DNA from 3 places in the Micromonospora sp. NBC_01655 genome. Region 1 is predicted to be linked to each of the others. Evidence: riboswitches for the same ligand, from Rfam matches in the RefSeq annotation. Region 1 holds a riboswitch; each other region holds the start of a gene.

Region 1 (4,620 bases):
CCGGCCTTCGGGGTGGCCACCAGGCCGACGGTCCACGCTGCGGTGGGCGCGGACGCCGGGTTGTGGAACCACGCCTTCTGCCCGAGGTACCAGATCGCCGTCCAGTCGCCCTCACGGCCGGCCAGGGCGTACGTCTGCCCGGACGAGGCGCGGGCGCCGTGGTCGGAGACGGCCATCGTGGCCGGCGAGCCGTCCGGACGCAGGGCGATGTCGTTGACCAGCGGCGCGTCGGCGCGCGGCGCGGCACGCAGCACCACCGCCGAGGAGCCGCGCGAGGGGCACGGCACGCCCGCCGTCACACAGCCGGTGAACGCCGGCCGGTTGGTGGCGAAGTCCGGGTCGATCCGCACCATGCCGGTCAGCGGGGTGCCGGTGTTGAGCTCCGGCGCGCGCAGCAGGTCGAAGTAGTGCGACCAGTCCCAGTACGGGCCCGGGTCCCAGTGCATGCCCCGCACGTTCGCCGCGACGGTGCCGGGGACGTTGTCGTGGCCGATGATGTGCTGCCGGTCCAGCGGGACGCCGTACCGCAGCGCGAGGTACCGGACCAGCTTCGACGAGGTGCGGTACATCGCCTCGGTGTACCAGGTGCCCTGGGCGGCGAAGCCCTCGTGCTCCAGCCCGATCGACTTGGCGTTGACGTACCAGTTGCCGGCGTGCCAGGCCACGTCCTTGGTCTTCACGTGCTGGGCGATGTGCCCGTCCACCGAGCGCAGCGTGTAGTGCCAGCTCACGTAGGTCGGGTCCTGGACCATGTTGACCGTGCCCGCGTAGCTGCCCTCGGTGTCGTGGATGAGGATGTACTCGACCTTCTGCCGCTTCGGCCGGTCGGACAGGTCGTGGTTGCCGTAGTCGCCGGGGTCGGCACCGAGCGACTGGTACGGCGCGGGGATCCACTCGCAGGAGATGGTCGACGGGCACTCCAGGCCGTCGGGGCGCTCCGGCAGGCGCAGGCCGAGCCGGTCCAGCCAGGACTTCTCCGGGGTCACCGCGCGGGCGGCGAGGGTCACCCGCTGCCCGTCGTCGGTCACCCGGCTCTCGCCCTCGGCGATGGTGCCGAAGACCTCGTCGGCGAAGGCCGCCGCCGCGTCGGCGCCGTCCGCGCCGGCGTACCGGGCCACCGCGCCGTACCAGGCCGCCGGGTCGGTGCCGGCCCCGACCGGGGCGCCGATCTGCCGCTGGTACGACGCGAGCAGCGCCGCCCCGCCCCGGATGTTCGTCGACGCGTCGGTGCGCAGGGTCGCCTCGTCGGCCCCGGTGAGGGTGGCGGCGGCGTCCAGGGTCTGCAACGACGCCGCGGTCGGGGCCTCGTCGGCCGGGGGCTGGGCGGCGGCCGGGGCCGGGCGGGAGTCGTCCCCGCGCGGGTCCTCGTCGCCGGAGTCGTGATGGGTGCCGGCGGGCAGGCCGGTCACGTACTCGGCGTCGGTGAGGTGCATCGGCCCGTAGCCCCCGCTGGTGCTGGGGGTGCCGGCGTTGGTGTCCCACCGGGACTGTAGGTAGGAGACGCCGAGCAGGACGCTCTCCGGCACGCCGTACTCGGCGGCGGCGTCGGCGTACTGCTGCTGGCGGTCGGGGGTCTGGCCGGCCGCGGCCGGGGCGGCCGCGGTACCGAGGGGCACGAGGGCCGTGGCGGCGGCCACGGCGGCACCGAGCAGGATCCGTCTGCTCGACGACACGACGGAACGGGGCATCGAACCTCCTGAGTGGATGTTGATGAGGTCACCCTCCCGCCGTCGTCTCCCCGCGTCAATAGCTTTCCATGAAGCGCCTTGATGTGAAGGAAACTTCCGTATCGTGGCACGGTACGTCGTGTCACGGCCCGGCGGGTTGCGGATCGATAACGGCGATCTCTACTCTGGTCAATCGTCGACCGGAAGCTGCACCGCCCAGCCGGGGCGGTGACGGTCCGACACCGCCGAGTCGCCTCCGGGCGAGCCGGGGACCCAGGTACGCCGGGGTGAATCCGCAGCGCCGCTGCGGTAGGGCGCTCTCCCTTCCCGCCCGAACCCGTCAGCTAACCCGGTAGGCGGTCAGGGAAGAAGGAGAACGGAGCCCGGTGGCACACCATGCCCCGCGGCACCCGTCACGCCGGTCGGCACAGGCCGACCGCATGCCGGCTGCGCCGCGCCCACGCTGGTCACGCTTCACCACCGCCCTCGCCGCTCTGGCCGGCATCGCCGTCGTCCTGACCGGCACCGCGACCGCGGCCCACGCCGATCCCTCGGTCGCCGAGATCGAGCGGCAGATCGACCAGGACTGGAACAAGCTCGAACCGCTCATCGAGCGGCACAACGCCACCCGCCAGGACCTCGCCCGCAAGCGCCGGCAGGCCGACGCGCTCGCCAAGCAGATCGGGCCGCTGCAACGCCGGGTCGACGAGGCGATGGACAAGGTCAGCGGCCTCGCCGTCGAGGCGTACAAGAGTGAGAACCTCTCGGCGGTGAACGCGCTGCTCGGCAGCCGCTCGCCCGGTCAGATGATGGGGCAGTTGGAGCTGCTCGACCAGTTCGCCGAGCGCCAGCAGCGCGACGTCCGGGCGGTGATCGACCTCCGCGACGAACTGGACGCGAAGAAGAAGCCGCTGGACGAGATGGTCGCCCAGCTCACCCGCGCCGAGGCGCAGCTCGCCGCCAAGCGCAAGCAGATCAACACCGAGATCGACCGGCTGCAGAAGCTGCGGCTCAAGGTGTACGGCAACGGTGGCGGCGGCCCGCTGCGGCCCGCCCCCTGCCCGGCTGCCTACCCGGGCGGCGGCGCGGGGGTCGCGGTGAAGTTCGCCTGCGCCCAGATCGGCAAGCCCTACGTCTGGGGCGCCGAGGGCCCCAACTCGTACGACTGCTCGGGCCTGATGCTCGCGGCCTGGGCGAAGGCCGGCGTGTCGCTGCCGCACAACGCGGCCCAGCAGCGGTCGGTGACCGCCCGGGTGAGCCGCGCCGACCTGCGCCCCGGCGACCTCGTCTTCTACTACGCCGACCTGCACCACGTCGGCATGTACGTCGGCGGCGGGTGGGTGGTGCACGCCTCCCAGGCCGGCCAGCCGGTCAAGATGAAGCGGGTCGACGACGGTCAGATCAACAGCTACGGACGCCCCGGCTGAGCGGAAGGGGCCCGTTCCGACGACGGGACGGGCCCCGTCCGCCGCACCTGCGGCGTCAGCGGGTGGGCCAGGTGCGCCAGTTCCGCCAGGAGCGACTCGGGGTCGGGCCGCGCTGGCCCTGGTACCGCGAGCCGTACACCGCCGACCCGTACGGGTGCTCGGCCGGCGAGGAGAGCCGGAAGATGCAGAGCTGACCGATCTTCATGCCCGGCCAGAGCGTGATCGGCAGATTCGCCACGTTGGACAGCTCCAGCGTGACGTGGCCGGAGAAGCCCGGGTCGATGAACCCGGCCGTGGAGTGGGTGAGCAGCCCGAGCCGGCCCAGGCTCGACTTGCCCTCCAGTCGGCCCGCGAGCTGGTCGCCGAGCGAGATCACCTCCAGCGTCGAGGCGAGCACGAACTCGCCCGGGTGCAGCACGAACGGCTCGCCGTCGGGCACCTCGATCATGGAGGTCAGGTCGTCCTGCTGCACCGACGGGTCGATGTGCGTGTAGAGATGGTTGTTGAAGACCCGGAAGAGCTTGTCCAGGCGTACGTCGATGCTCGACGGCTGCACCAGGGTGGGCTCGAACGGCTCCAGCGCGAGCGTGCCAGCCTTCAGCTCGCTGACGAGATCGCGGTCGGAGAGCAGCATCGCCACACCATAGCGACCCTGCTCGGCGGGCCTGTCATCGCCTGCGGCGTCCGGCGTGCCGCGCTCGCCTGTCGTACACGTGTTCGATAGAATGTCCACATGGCTTCCTGGTCCGAATTCGCCGCTGACGAGCCACGACTCGCCGGCGGGATCCGCCTCCTCATGCAGCAGTACGGGCCGGGCTTCGGCTACCTGGCCACCGTCCGCGCCGACGGTGGGCCCCGGGTGCACCCGGTCTCCCCGGTGATCACCGACGACGGCCTCTTCTGCTTCATCGTCGACTCGCCGAAGCGGCGCGACCTCGAACGCGACGGCCGCTACGCGCTGCACTCCTTCCCGCCGGAGGACAGCGACGACGAGGCGTACGTGGCGGGGCATGCGTGGCCGGTGACCGACCAGGCCCGGGTGGCCCGGCTCGCCGAGTTGGGGCGGGCCGCCCCGCAGGTGGACTGGCGGCTGTTCGAGTTCACCGTCGACGTGGCGATGCTCGCCCGGCACGGCCAGGGCGGCGCCGTCTTCCCTGGCGAGGGCCCGGGGCGGCCGGCCGTGCAGGTGTGGCTCGACCCCCGGGCCGGCGGCGCGGGTGGCGCCCCGGTGGGCGTACCGGATCAGGGGCCGACCCGGCATGCCCGCGGCGCCCACCGCGCGGCGGCCTGACCCCCCGACGACGCCGGTGCCGGCCCCGTCGGAGGACGGAGCCGGCACCGGAGGGTCAGGAACAGGGGTACGTCAGGCCGCGCGGTACGCGTTCCACGCGGTCAGCATCCGGCTCGCCTGCCCGGTGGTGAACTGGTGCATGCACGAGTCGTAGGTGTAGTCCATGAAGTTGGTGATCGGGTCCAGGCCGGTCGCGGTGCAGGTGTCCCGCCCGGTCGGGCACTGGTACGCCGGC
Region 2 (4,620 bases), 1.8 Mb from region 1:
GGCGACATCGGCCCCAGGCCGATCGTTTGTAGAACAGGATCTGAAAAGTCCGGATAAGGGCGGGCTCGCTGCGCCCTTATCCATGAATTGCTCATCCCGAGGGGTGGCGACCGAGGCCGTCGGAGGAATACTCTCGGTCGCGGCCCGCGTACTGATGAGGCGCCCGTGAACGGGCGAGTGGAGGTGCTCGCGTGAGCCTGTCGATCGTGAAGTCGGTTCTGCCGGGTGGTGTCATCGAGATCGCCCCGCGCGGTGAGATCGACGTCGACACCGCGTACGAGGTGCGCGAAGCCATCGCAGAGGTGCTCGCCAAGGGGCGTCCCGCCCGCGTCGAGCTCAACATGCGTCTCGTCACCTTCATCGACTCCGTCGGCATCAGCGCGATGGTGGCCGGCTTCCAGACCGCTGAGGTCAGCGGCGTGAAGCTGGTCGTCACCGAGCCGAGCCGGTTCGTGCACCGCCAGCTCTGGGTGACCGGGCTGCTCGGTCTGTTCGGTGCACCGGAGCCCTACTACGCCGGCACCGCCACCCCCGAGGTGCTGCCGGGCGCCTGACGGCCGCCCACCCGGTCCTCGCCGACCCCTGCCGGGTTCGACGTGGGCCGGGCAGTGGTCCTTCCCTCCGGGAGCCGGGTGGGGGACGATCGGGGCGTGCTCCGGCGAGACAGCTTCCAGTACTCGGTCCAGGCCCGCTGCCCCCGGGCCGAGGCGGTGGCGCTGCTGGGCGACCCGGCCCGGCAGGGCGAGCTGCATCCGCTGATCACGCGGGTACGCCGGCTGCCGCCCCGGCCGGGCGCCCGGGCCAGTTACGCCATCACCGACCGGCTCGCCGCCGGGCCGCTGCGCTTCCCCGTGACGTACCAGGCGGACGTGCTGGTCGTCACCGACGACGAGGTCGTCACGGTGGCCCGGCAGCGGCCGGCGACCATCGTGCGCAACCGCACCCGGCTTCGCGACGAGCCGGGCGGGGTGGTCCGGATCGACGTGGAGATCACCCTCGCCGCCCCGGCGCTGCTGTTCCGGTACGCCTTCCAGCAGGCCCGATCGGCGCACCTCGGGCTGGCCCGGAGGCTGGGCGAGGTGCTGGACCGTGCCGGGGACGGCCCGGCTCAGCCGACCTGAGCGGCGCGGCCGGCGACGACCGGGTGCGCCCAGTGACGTGGCGTCCGGTGGCCCGCCGGGCGGCGGACCACCGGACGCGCGGTCAGTACACCGACAGGTGCACGTGGTTGGTGTGGTCGCTGGACGGGTCCCCGTTGCCCCCGCTGTACGCCTTCCAGCCGCTGCTGGGCAGCCAGATCTGCTTGAACCAGATCACGTACAGCACGGCGAGGTTGTCCGCGTTGCGAATGAAGTACGCCGCCAGGTTGTTGCCGTAGGTGCGGTCCCCGCCGGAGGCCACCCCGCCGAAGCCGCCCTTCTGGGCGGCGAAGTCGCAGGCCCGCCCCTTGGGATGCTCCCCGGAGCCGCTGGGCCGGTAGCAGGAGACGTACCGGGTGAAGCCGGCCGACTTGGCCTGCTGGAGCGCGTGCAGCGTTCGCGGGGTGATGCAGCCGTTGGCCGGGGTCGGGTCGTTCACGCTGCACGACTCCGACGGCCAGGACCCGTCGGGGTTGCGCTTCGCGGGGGTGGCGTTCGCGCTGGAGGTGCCCCGGTTGGCCCCGCCGCCGCTGGCGCTGGCGCTGGCCTTCTCGTTGGCCACGGTCAGGGCCTGCTCGGCCTGTGCCTTGCGCTTGGCCATCACCGTGACCTGTTTGCGCTGCTCGCGGATCTCCCCGTCGAGGGCCAGCCGGGTCCGGGTGGCCTGGTCCCGGCTCTCCAGCAGGTCGCGCAGCGCCCGGTCCTCGTTGGTGGCGACCGCGTCCAGCGCGGCCACCCGGTCCAGGAAGCCAGCCGGGCTGGTGCTGTTGAGCAGCGCGGACACCGGGCTGAGCCGGCCCGACTTGTACGCCACCCCGGCGATCTCGTCGACCTTGGCGCCGCGCACGATCAGCTCCGCCTCGACGGTCTTGAGCTGGCCGCCGAGCTGCTGCTGCCGCTTGACCGAGCGGGCCAGGGCGCTCTTGGCGTCCAGGTAGCCCTTGCTGGCCGCTTCGAGCTGGGCGCGCAGGGCCGGCGTGCCGCCCTCCTCGTCCTGGCCGGGCGCGGCGGCGCGCAGGCCGGTGGGCGGGGCCGCACCGGCCGGGGCCACCGGCCCGAGCCCGAGGCCGACGGCGAGCGTCAGCACCAGCATCGCCGCCATCCGGGCGGCGGTCCTTCGTTCAGGTGCCACTACTGGCATACGCAGTCCTTCCGTCAGCCGCCGACCGGGTTAGCTGACGGGTTCGGGACGGAAGATCCCTACCGCTCAGGCGGATGCACCCCACGAACATGGTTCCCCGGCTCGCCAGGAGGCGATTAGGCGGCGGCCACCGCAGGCGCCGGAGGGCGCCGCCCGGCGGAGACCGGATCAGAGCCTACCGGTGCGGATGGGGCTCGCGCTGCGTCCGTGACGGACGGTGCGCAGGCCAATGCTTCCAAAACCGGCATACAGGCACAATACACCACCTGATTGATGGGTGTGGGTATCACCAGCCGGTCGGCCCGCAGGGGCCCGCCGACGCCTCGGGCTCCACCTGCAACGTGGCGTGCTCGATGTGGAAGTCCTCGTGCAGGGCGGTGCGGGCCGCGGTCAGCACCGCGCCCACCTCGGCGTCCGGTGCCATGGTCAGGTGGGCCGAGGCGACCTCCATGCCGGAGGTCAGCGTCCAGACGTGCAGGTCGTGCACCTCGACCACGCCGGGCACCGCCGCCAGCCGGTCGTGTACCGCGGTCACCTGGAGGTGCTCCGGCGCGGCCTGCACCAGGATGCGCACCGCGGCCCGCCCGAGCCGCCAGGTGCGGGGCAGGATGAACACGCCGATCGCGACGGCCACCACCGGGTCCGCCCACCACCAGTCGGTGACGGTGATCAGCGCCGCGGCGCTGATCACGCCGACCGACCCGAGCAGGTCGCCCAGCACCTCCAGGTACGCCCCGCGCAGGTTGATGCTCTCCTTCGCCCCGCTGCGCAGCAGCGCGAACGCGACCACGTTGGCGAGCAGGCCCAGCGTCGCCACCACGAGCATCGGGCCCGTGGTCACCTCGGGCGGATTGCCGAACCGGCGGACCGCCTCGACGAGGACGTAGACCGCGACGCCGCTGAGCAGGACGGCGTTGCCGAGCGCGGCGAGCACCTCCAGCCGGTAGAGCCCGAAGGTGCGCTGGGGGGCGGCGGTGGCCCGCCGGGTGGCGGTGATCGCGGCCAGTGCCATGCCGATGCCGAGCACGTCGGTGAACATGTGCCCGGCGTCGGAGAGCAGCGCCAGCGAGCCGGTGCCGAACGCGGCCACCGCTTCGACGATCATCAGCGCGGTGAGCAGCGCGAAGGCCGCCCAGAGCCGCCCCGAGTGGCGGTCCGCGGCGTTCGCCACCGCGCCGTGATGGTCATGACCTGCGCCCACGCCCACACCCTCCGTCCCCGATCCCGACCCGGCCCAATGTATGCTCACATCGCTATGTATGCAAGTAAAGGTCGGACGTCCGACCGGTGACGGGACGGTCAGCCGGTCAGCCGGTCGGGTCGATCGTGGTCAGCCGCTGGGTGGCCCGGGACAGCGCCACGTACAGCGTCCGCACGCCGGAGCCCGGGTCGGCCCGGATCTCGGCCGGGGCGACCAGCGCGACCCCGTCGTACTCCATGCCCTTGGCCTGGAGGCTGGTCACCACCTGGAGGCGCGGCGCGGCCAGGCCGGCGAGCCAGCCGGCGACCTCGTCGCGGCGCGGCACCGGCGTGATCACCCCGACCGTCCCCGCCACCTCGCCGAGCAGCGCGGCGACCGCCGCGACGGTGGCCCGTTCCAGCTCGGCCGGCGGCACGGTCAGCGCGACCGGCTGCACGCCGGTGGACCGCACCGCCCTGGGCAGCGCGAGGTCCGGGTAGAGCCGGCGGATCTCCGCCGCCGCCACCGCGAAGATCTCCGCCGAGTTGCGGTAGTTGGTGGTCAGCTCGAACTGGTGCCGGCGCCGCCGGCCCAGCGCCTGGTCCCGGGCCCGGGTCAGCTCCTCCTCCTGGCCGGTCCACGCGGTCTGCGCCGGGTCGCCCACCACCGTCCAGGACGCCAGCCGGCCGCGCCGGCCGATCATCCGCCACTGCATCGGCGAGACGTCCTGCGCCTCGTCGACCACCACGTGCGCGTACTCGCGGTAGTCCTCGGGGCGCTGCCGGGCCGCCTCCCGGGCCGCCCGCTGCCGGTCGGCGTGCGTGCTCAGCTCGCGCACGCCCCCGGCGAGCTGGAACGGGTCCCGCTTCGGCTTCCTCGGCCGCACCGGCTTGCCCAGCAGCGCGTCCAGCTCGTCCAGCAGGGCGATGTCGGCGATCGTCAGCCCTTCGGCGTCCAGCGTCCGGTACGCCTCGGCCAGCAAACCGATCTCCGACCGGGACAGGATCCCCCCGGCATAGCGGTGCAGCCGGTCCGGGCGGGCCAGCCAGCCCAGCACGTGCCGGGGGTGCAGCCGGGGCCACCACGCCTTGAGGAACTCGCGGAACTCGGGCCGCTCGGCGATCTCGTCCTCGAACGCGCGCTGTTCCGGCAGCCGCCCG
Region 3 (4,620 bases), 6.6 Mb from region 1:
AGTCGGTGGCCACGGTGCCGGCCACCACCTTGTCCCCGGCCGACCGGCCGACCGGGCGGGACTCCCCGGTGATCATCGACTCGTCCAGCTCGGCGGCGCCGTCGACCACCCGCCCGTCGGCCGGTACCCGGCCGCCCGGCCGGACCAGCAGCACGTCACCGACGCGCAGTTCGGCCACCGGGACCTGGTCGGTGCCGCCGCCCGGCCGGATCCGCTCCGCGTCGTCGGGCAGCAACGCGGCCAGCGCCGCGAGGGCACCCCGGGCCTGGCCGATCGCCTTCATCTCCTGCCAGTGCCCGAGCAGCATGATGGTGACCAGCGCGGCCAGCTCCCACCAGAAGTCCAGGTCGAACGCGCCGACGCTGGTGGCCAGCGACGCGACGTACGCGACGGTGATCGCCATCGCGATGAGCAGCATCATCCCGGGGGTCCGGTCGCGCAGCTCGCGGACCGCGCCGACGAGGAACGGCCAGCCGCCCCACCAGAAGACCACCGAGCCGAGTACCGGGCCGACCAGCGCCCGGCCGGGGAACTCCACCGGGTGGCCGAACCAGCCCGTCACCATGTGGCTGGTGGCGACGATCGGCAGGGTCAGCGCCAGGCAGAGCCAGAACCGGCGGCGGAACATCTCCGGGTCGTGCCCGGCATGCCTGTCGTGCCCCGCGTGCTCGTCGCGCCCCACGTGGCCGGCGTGCTCGTCGCGCCCGGCGGGCTCGTGGTGGGCCATGGTCCCAACATGCCTCTTCGCCGGACCACGCGCCCGCCATACCCCCACGATCGACCGCCATACCCTCACGATCGACACCGGATGCCGCGCAACGGGGGTTCGATCGACGGGAAGAGCGCGGTGTGCGGGATACGGAGTCGATCATGACTGTCCCGGGCCCGCCGGGACACCTCCCGGCGGGCCGCCCGGCGCGCGACCTGCGTTCCCAGGTGAGGATGGCTACCATTTCGGGCGATGGTCGTCCGGATTCCGCATCGCCCGCCCCGCGTACCCCGCCGGGTGGTGCCCGACCCGGCGGCCGGGCCGCTGCCGAACCGCCCCGGGCCGCCGGCCCGTGCCCCGCGCTGACACCGTTTGGAGACCGTCGATGGGCGCCGACCACACCCGACCTGCCCCGCCCACCCCGCCCGGGGTGCGGCGGATCCTCGTCGCGACCGTGGTGCCGCTCTTCGTGATCACCGTGATCGCGGCGGTCGTCCTCTGGCCCCGCGACGGCGGCCCGCGGGGCGACGACAGTGCGGCGGTGCCCCGGTACCACGGCACGGTGACCCGGGTGGTGACCGAGGCGTGCCCGCCGCAGCCGGAGACGCCGCAGGACGGGGGCGGGCCGGGCGCGCAGGACGGCCCGTGCGGCACGGCCACCGTCCGGGTGGAGCAGGGGCCGGACGCCGGGCAACAGGTCGAGACGCCGATCCCGACCGGTCCCGGCGCGCCCACCGTCGCCGTCGACGACCGGATCGTCCTGGTCGAGCTGACCGACCCCGCCGACCCGACGGCCAGCGCCTACAACATCGCCGAGCACCAGCGCGGCACCCCGCTGGTCTGGCTCGCGGTGGTGTTCGCGCTGGCGATCGTCGCGTTCGGCCGCTGGCGGGGGCTGGCCGCCCTGGCCGGCCTGGCCGCCAGCTTCGCCATCCTGCTGACGTTCGTGCTGCCCGGGATCGGCGCCGGCGGGTCGCCGCTGCTGATCGCCGTCGTCGGCTCGGCGCTGATCATGTTCGTGGTGCTGTACCTGACCCACGGGGTGAGCGCGCAGACCTCCGTCGCGGTCCTCGGCACCCTGGGCAGCCTGGTGCTCACGGGCGTCCTCGGCACCCTGGCCACCGCCGCCACGCACCTGACCGGGTACGGCAGCGAGGACGCCACCACCCTGTCGATGTTCCGGGGCGACGTGGACCTGCACGGGCTGTTGCTGGCCGGCATCATCATCGGCTCGCTCGGGGTGCTCGACGACGTCACGGTCACCCAGGCGGCCACGGTGACCGAGCTGGCGCAGGCCAACCCGGGGCTGTCCCGGTTGCAGCTCTACCGGGCGGCCACCCGGGTCGGCCGGGCGCACATCGCGTCCACGGTGAACACCATCGTGCTGGCGTACGCGGGCGCGTCGCTGCCGCTGCTGCTCCTGCTCACCGCCGACTCCCGCCCGGTGACCGAGATCCTGACCACCGAGTTCATGGCGCAGGAGATCGTCCGCAGCGCCGTCGCCACGCTGGGCCTGATCGCCGCCGTGCCGCTGACGACCGGGCTGGCCGCGGTGGTCACCGCGGCGGGCCGGGCCGCCGCGGCCGGACCCGGGCGGCCGGCCGGCGACGGGGACGTCCCGGCCTCGCGTACCCCCGGTGTGGACCGGCGTCCTGCGGAGCGGGACCTCGCGCTGGAGGCGCTCAGCGGCGGGCGGCCCGACGACCGGTTCCCCGGCGGCCCGGCCCGGCCCACCGACCCCCCGGCCCAGTGGGCCGGCCGAGAAGGGAGCACGGACAGCACATGGTGACATCTCGCAGCGTGACCGGGAGTGGCGGCACGCCTGAGAACCGCGTCACTGACTACCGACAGCGATTACGAAATGACGCATTTAGTCGGCATCCGGACGTAGATCCCGAGGATGCCTCTCGGGTAACCTCGCTGCCGGTCACCGCCGAAGGCGCGCAGCGGCGCCTGCGGTGCCGCCGCCCAATCGCCGCGAGGCGAGCCGGGGATCCAGGTACCTGGGGTGCATCCGCGCGAGCGGTAGGGGCCGGTTCCGTCCCGAACCCGTCAGCTAACCCGGTCGGCGGTCGATGGAAGGGAACACTGTGACGGCACCCCTGCGCCGCTGGTTGACACCCGTGGTGGCCGCGTTCGCCGCGTTGGCGATCCTCGCCGGGCCGGCCGCCCCGGCGCTGGCCGCGCCCTCCACCCCCAAACCGTCGGGGCACGAGGAGGACGACGAGCCCCAGTTGATCACCGACGTCATCGAGGCGGCCAACCGGGAGTACGCCCAGGCCAAGACGAGGCTCGACAAGTCCACGAAGCGCCAGCTCCAGCTCGCCATGGAGGTGAAGCGGGCCGAGCAGGAACTGGAGGCGCTCGCCCCGCAGGTCGGCGAGATGGCCGCCCAGTCGTACCGGACCGGGCGGATCGGCCCGATGGCGGTGCTGCTGGAGAGCGGCGCACCGGACTCGTTCGTCAAGCGCGCCACCGCCCTCGACCAGCTCAACATGATCAACGCGCGGAAGCTGAGCGAGGTGAACGACGCCAAGGAGCGCGCGGTGCAGGCCAAGCTCGCGCTCGACGCCGAGATCCGCGAGCAGAAGAAACAGACTGCGATCATGGCGAAGAAGAAGTACGACGCCGAGAAGTCCCTCGCGCTGGTCGGCGGCAAGGGCTTCACCGGTGGCCTGGTCAACGCCACGTCCCCGGTCGCGAGGATCGCGCCGGGCCGGAGCTCGGACGGCGACTGGCGTCCCGAGTCGTGCAGCGAGAACGACCCGACCACCTCCGGCTGCATCACGCCGCGCACGCTGCACGCGTACAAGGAGACCAAGAGGGCCGGCTTCAGCCGGTTCGTCGGCTGCTACCGGCCGGGCGGGCCGTGGGAGCACCCCAAGGGCCGCGCCTGCGACTGGTCGTTGCAGAACAGCGGGTTCGCTCCCTGGCACAACAACGACACCCGGATGTACGGCAACAACCTCGCCGCGTTCCTCATCCGCAACGCCGACCGGCTCGGCATCTACTACGTCATCTGGAACCGGCAGATCTGGTTCCCGGCGACCGGCTGGAAGTCCTACAGCGGGCCCTCCAACCACACCGACCACGTGCACATGTCGCTGCTCTGACGACGCCGCCACGCGATCGAGGGCCGTCCCGCATCCCAGCGCGGGGCGGCCCTCGTCGTGTCGCGCCGCTGCGGGCGCCTCAGGCGGCGGCCGGGGCGCTCAGGGCGTTCGGGGCGGCCGGGGCGCTCAGGGCGTTCGGGGCCGCCGGGGCGCTCAGGGCATCCGGGGCGTCCGGGGCGTCCGGGGCGGCGGCGACGGCCGGGACGGAGCCGGCGGGCACCGCGGCCACCGTCCGCACCTCGCCCGCGCTGAGCCGGTACGACATCCCGACCACCGCGCACCGCCCGGCGGCGACCTCGGCGGCCAGCACGGGCGAGTCGGCGAGCATCGCCTCGACGGTCTGCGCGATGTGGATGTCGACGATCCCGTCGATGTCCTCGACCCCGCGCTCGGCGGCCCGGTGCAGGCTGGGCACCACGGCGTCCACCACGGCCCGCAGGTGGCCGACGGGCGGGGTGCCGGTGCTGGCCGCCGCCCGGGCCGCCTGCACGGCGCCGCAGGAGTCGTGCCCGAGCACCACCACCAGCGGGGTGCCCAGCACGGTCAGCGCGTACTCCACGCTACCCAGCACCTCGGGGCCGACGGTGTGCCCGGCGGTGCGGACCACGAAGAGGTCACCCAGCCCCCGGTCGAAGATGATCTCGGCGGCCAGCCGGGAGTCGGAGCAGCCGACGATCACGGCGAACGGGTGCTGGCCGTCGGCGACGGCCGCCCGGTGGCTGGCGTCCTGGTTCGGGTGGCGCGGCACCCCGGTGACGAACCGGCGGTTGCCCGCGTGCAGCTCCGCGAGGGCCCGGT

Evidence for each region. A riboswitch is a leader RNA that binds a small molecule or an ion and turns the genes downstream of it on or off. The one in region 1 is predicted to bind cyclic di-AMP.
Region 2: linked by a shared signal. The riboswitch ahead of OOK41_RS10620 (hypothetical protein) and the one ahead of OOK41_RS02120 (NlpC/P60 family protein) in region 1 are both predicted to bind cyclic di-AMP.
Region 3: linked by a shared signal. The riboswitch ahead of OOK41_RS30805 (hypothetical protein) and the one ahead of OOK41_RS02120 (NlpC/P60 family protein) in region 1 are both predicted to bind cyclic di-AMP.

The regions. Positions count from the first base shown of each region.
Region 1 is NZ_JAPEQF010000001.1:415,232-419,851, reverse strand. Features, by position in the region: gene OOK41_RS02125 (N-acetylmuramoyl-L-alanine amidase) at 1-1,688, opposite strand, end outside; cyclic di-AMP (ydaO/yuaA leader) riboswitch at 1,901-2,041, shown strand; gene OOK41_RS02120 (NlpC/P60 family protein) at 2,108-3,094, shown strand; gene dcd (dCTP deaminase) at 3,150-3,728, opposite strand; gene OOK41_RS02110 (pyridoxamine 5'-phosphate oxidase family protein) at 3,828-4,385, shown strand; gene OOK41_RS02105 (zinc metalloprotease) at 4,458-4,620, opposite strand, start outside.
Region 2 is NZ_JAPEQF010000001.1:2,220,655-2,225,274, forward strand. Features, by position in the region: gene OOK41_RS10610 (STAS domain-containing protein) at 192-554, shown strand; gene OOK41_RS10615 (SRPBCC family protein) at 651-1,121, shown strand; gene OOK41_RS10620 (hypothetical protein) at 1,204-2,280, opposite strand; cyclic di-AMP (ydaO/yuaA leader) riboswitch at 2,284-2,413, opposite strand; gene OOK41_RS10625 (cation diffusion facilitator family transporter) at 2,567-3,481, opposite strand; gene OOK41_RS10630 (AAA family ATPase) at 3,588-4,620, opposite strand, start outside.
Region 3 is NZ_JAPEQF010000001.1:6,972,918-6,977,537, forward strand. Features, by position in the region: gene OOK41_RS30795 (heavy metal translocating P-type ATPase) at 1-727, opposite strand, end outside; gene OOK41_RS30800 (YibE/F family protein) at 1,095-2,498, shown strand; cyclic di-AMP (ydaO/yuaA leader) riboswitch at 2,665-2,796, shown strand; gene OOK41_RS30805 (hypothetical protein) at 2,800-3,822, shown strand; gene OOK41_RS30810 (carbonic anhydrase) at 3,902-4,620, opposite strand, start outside.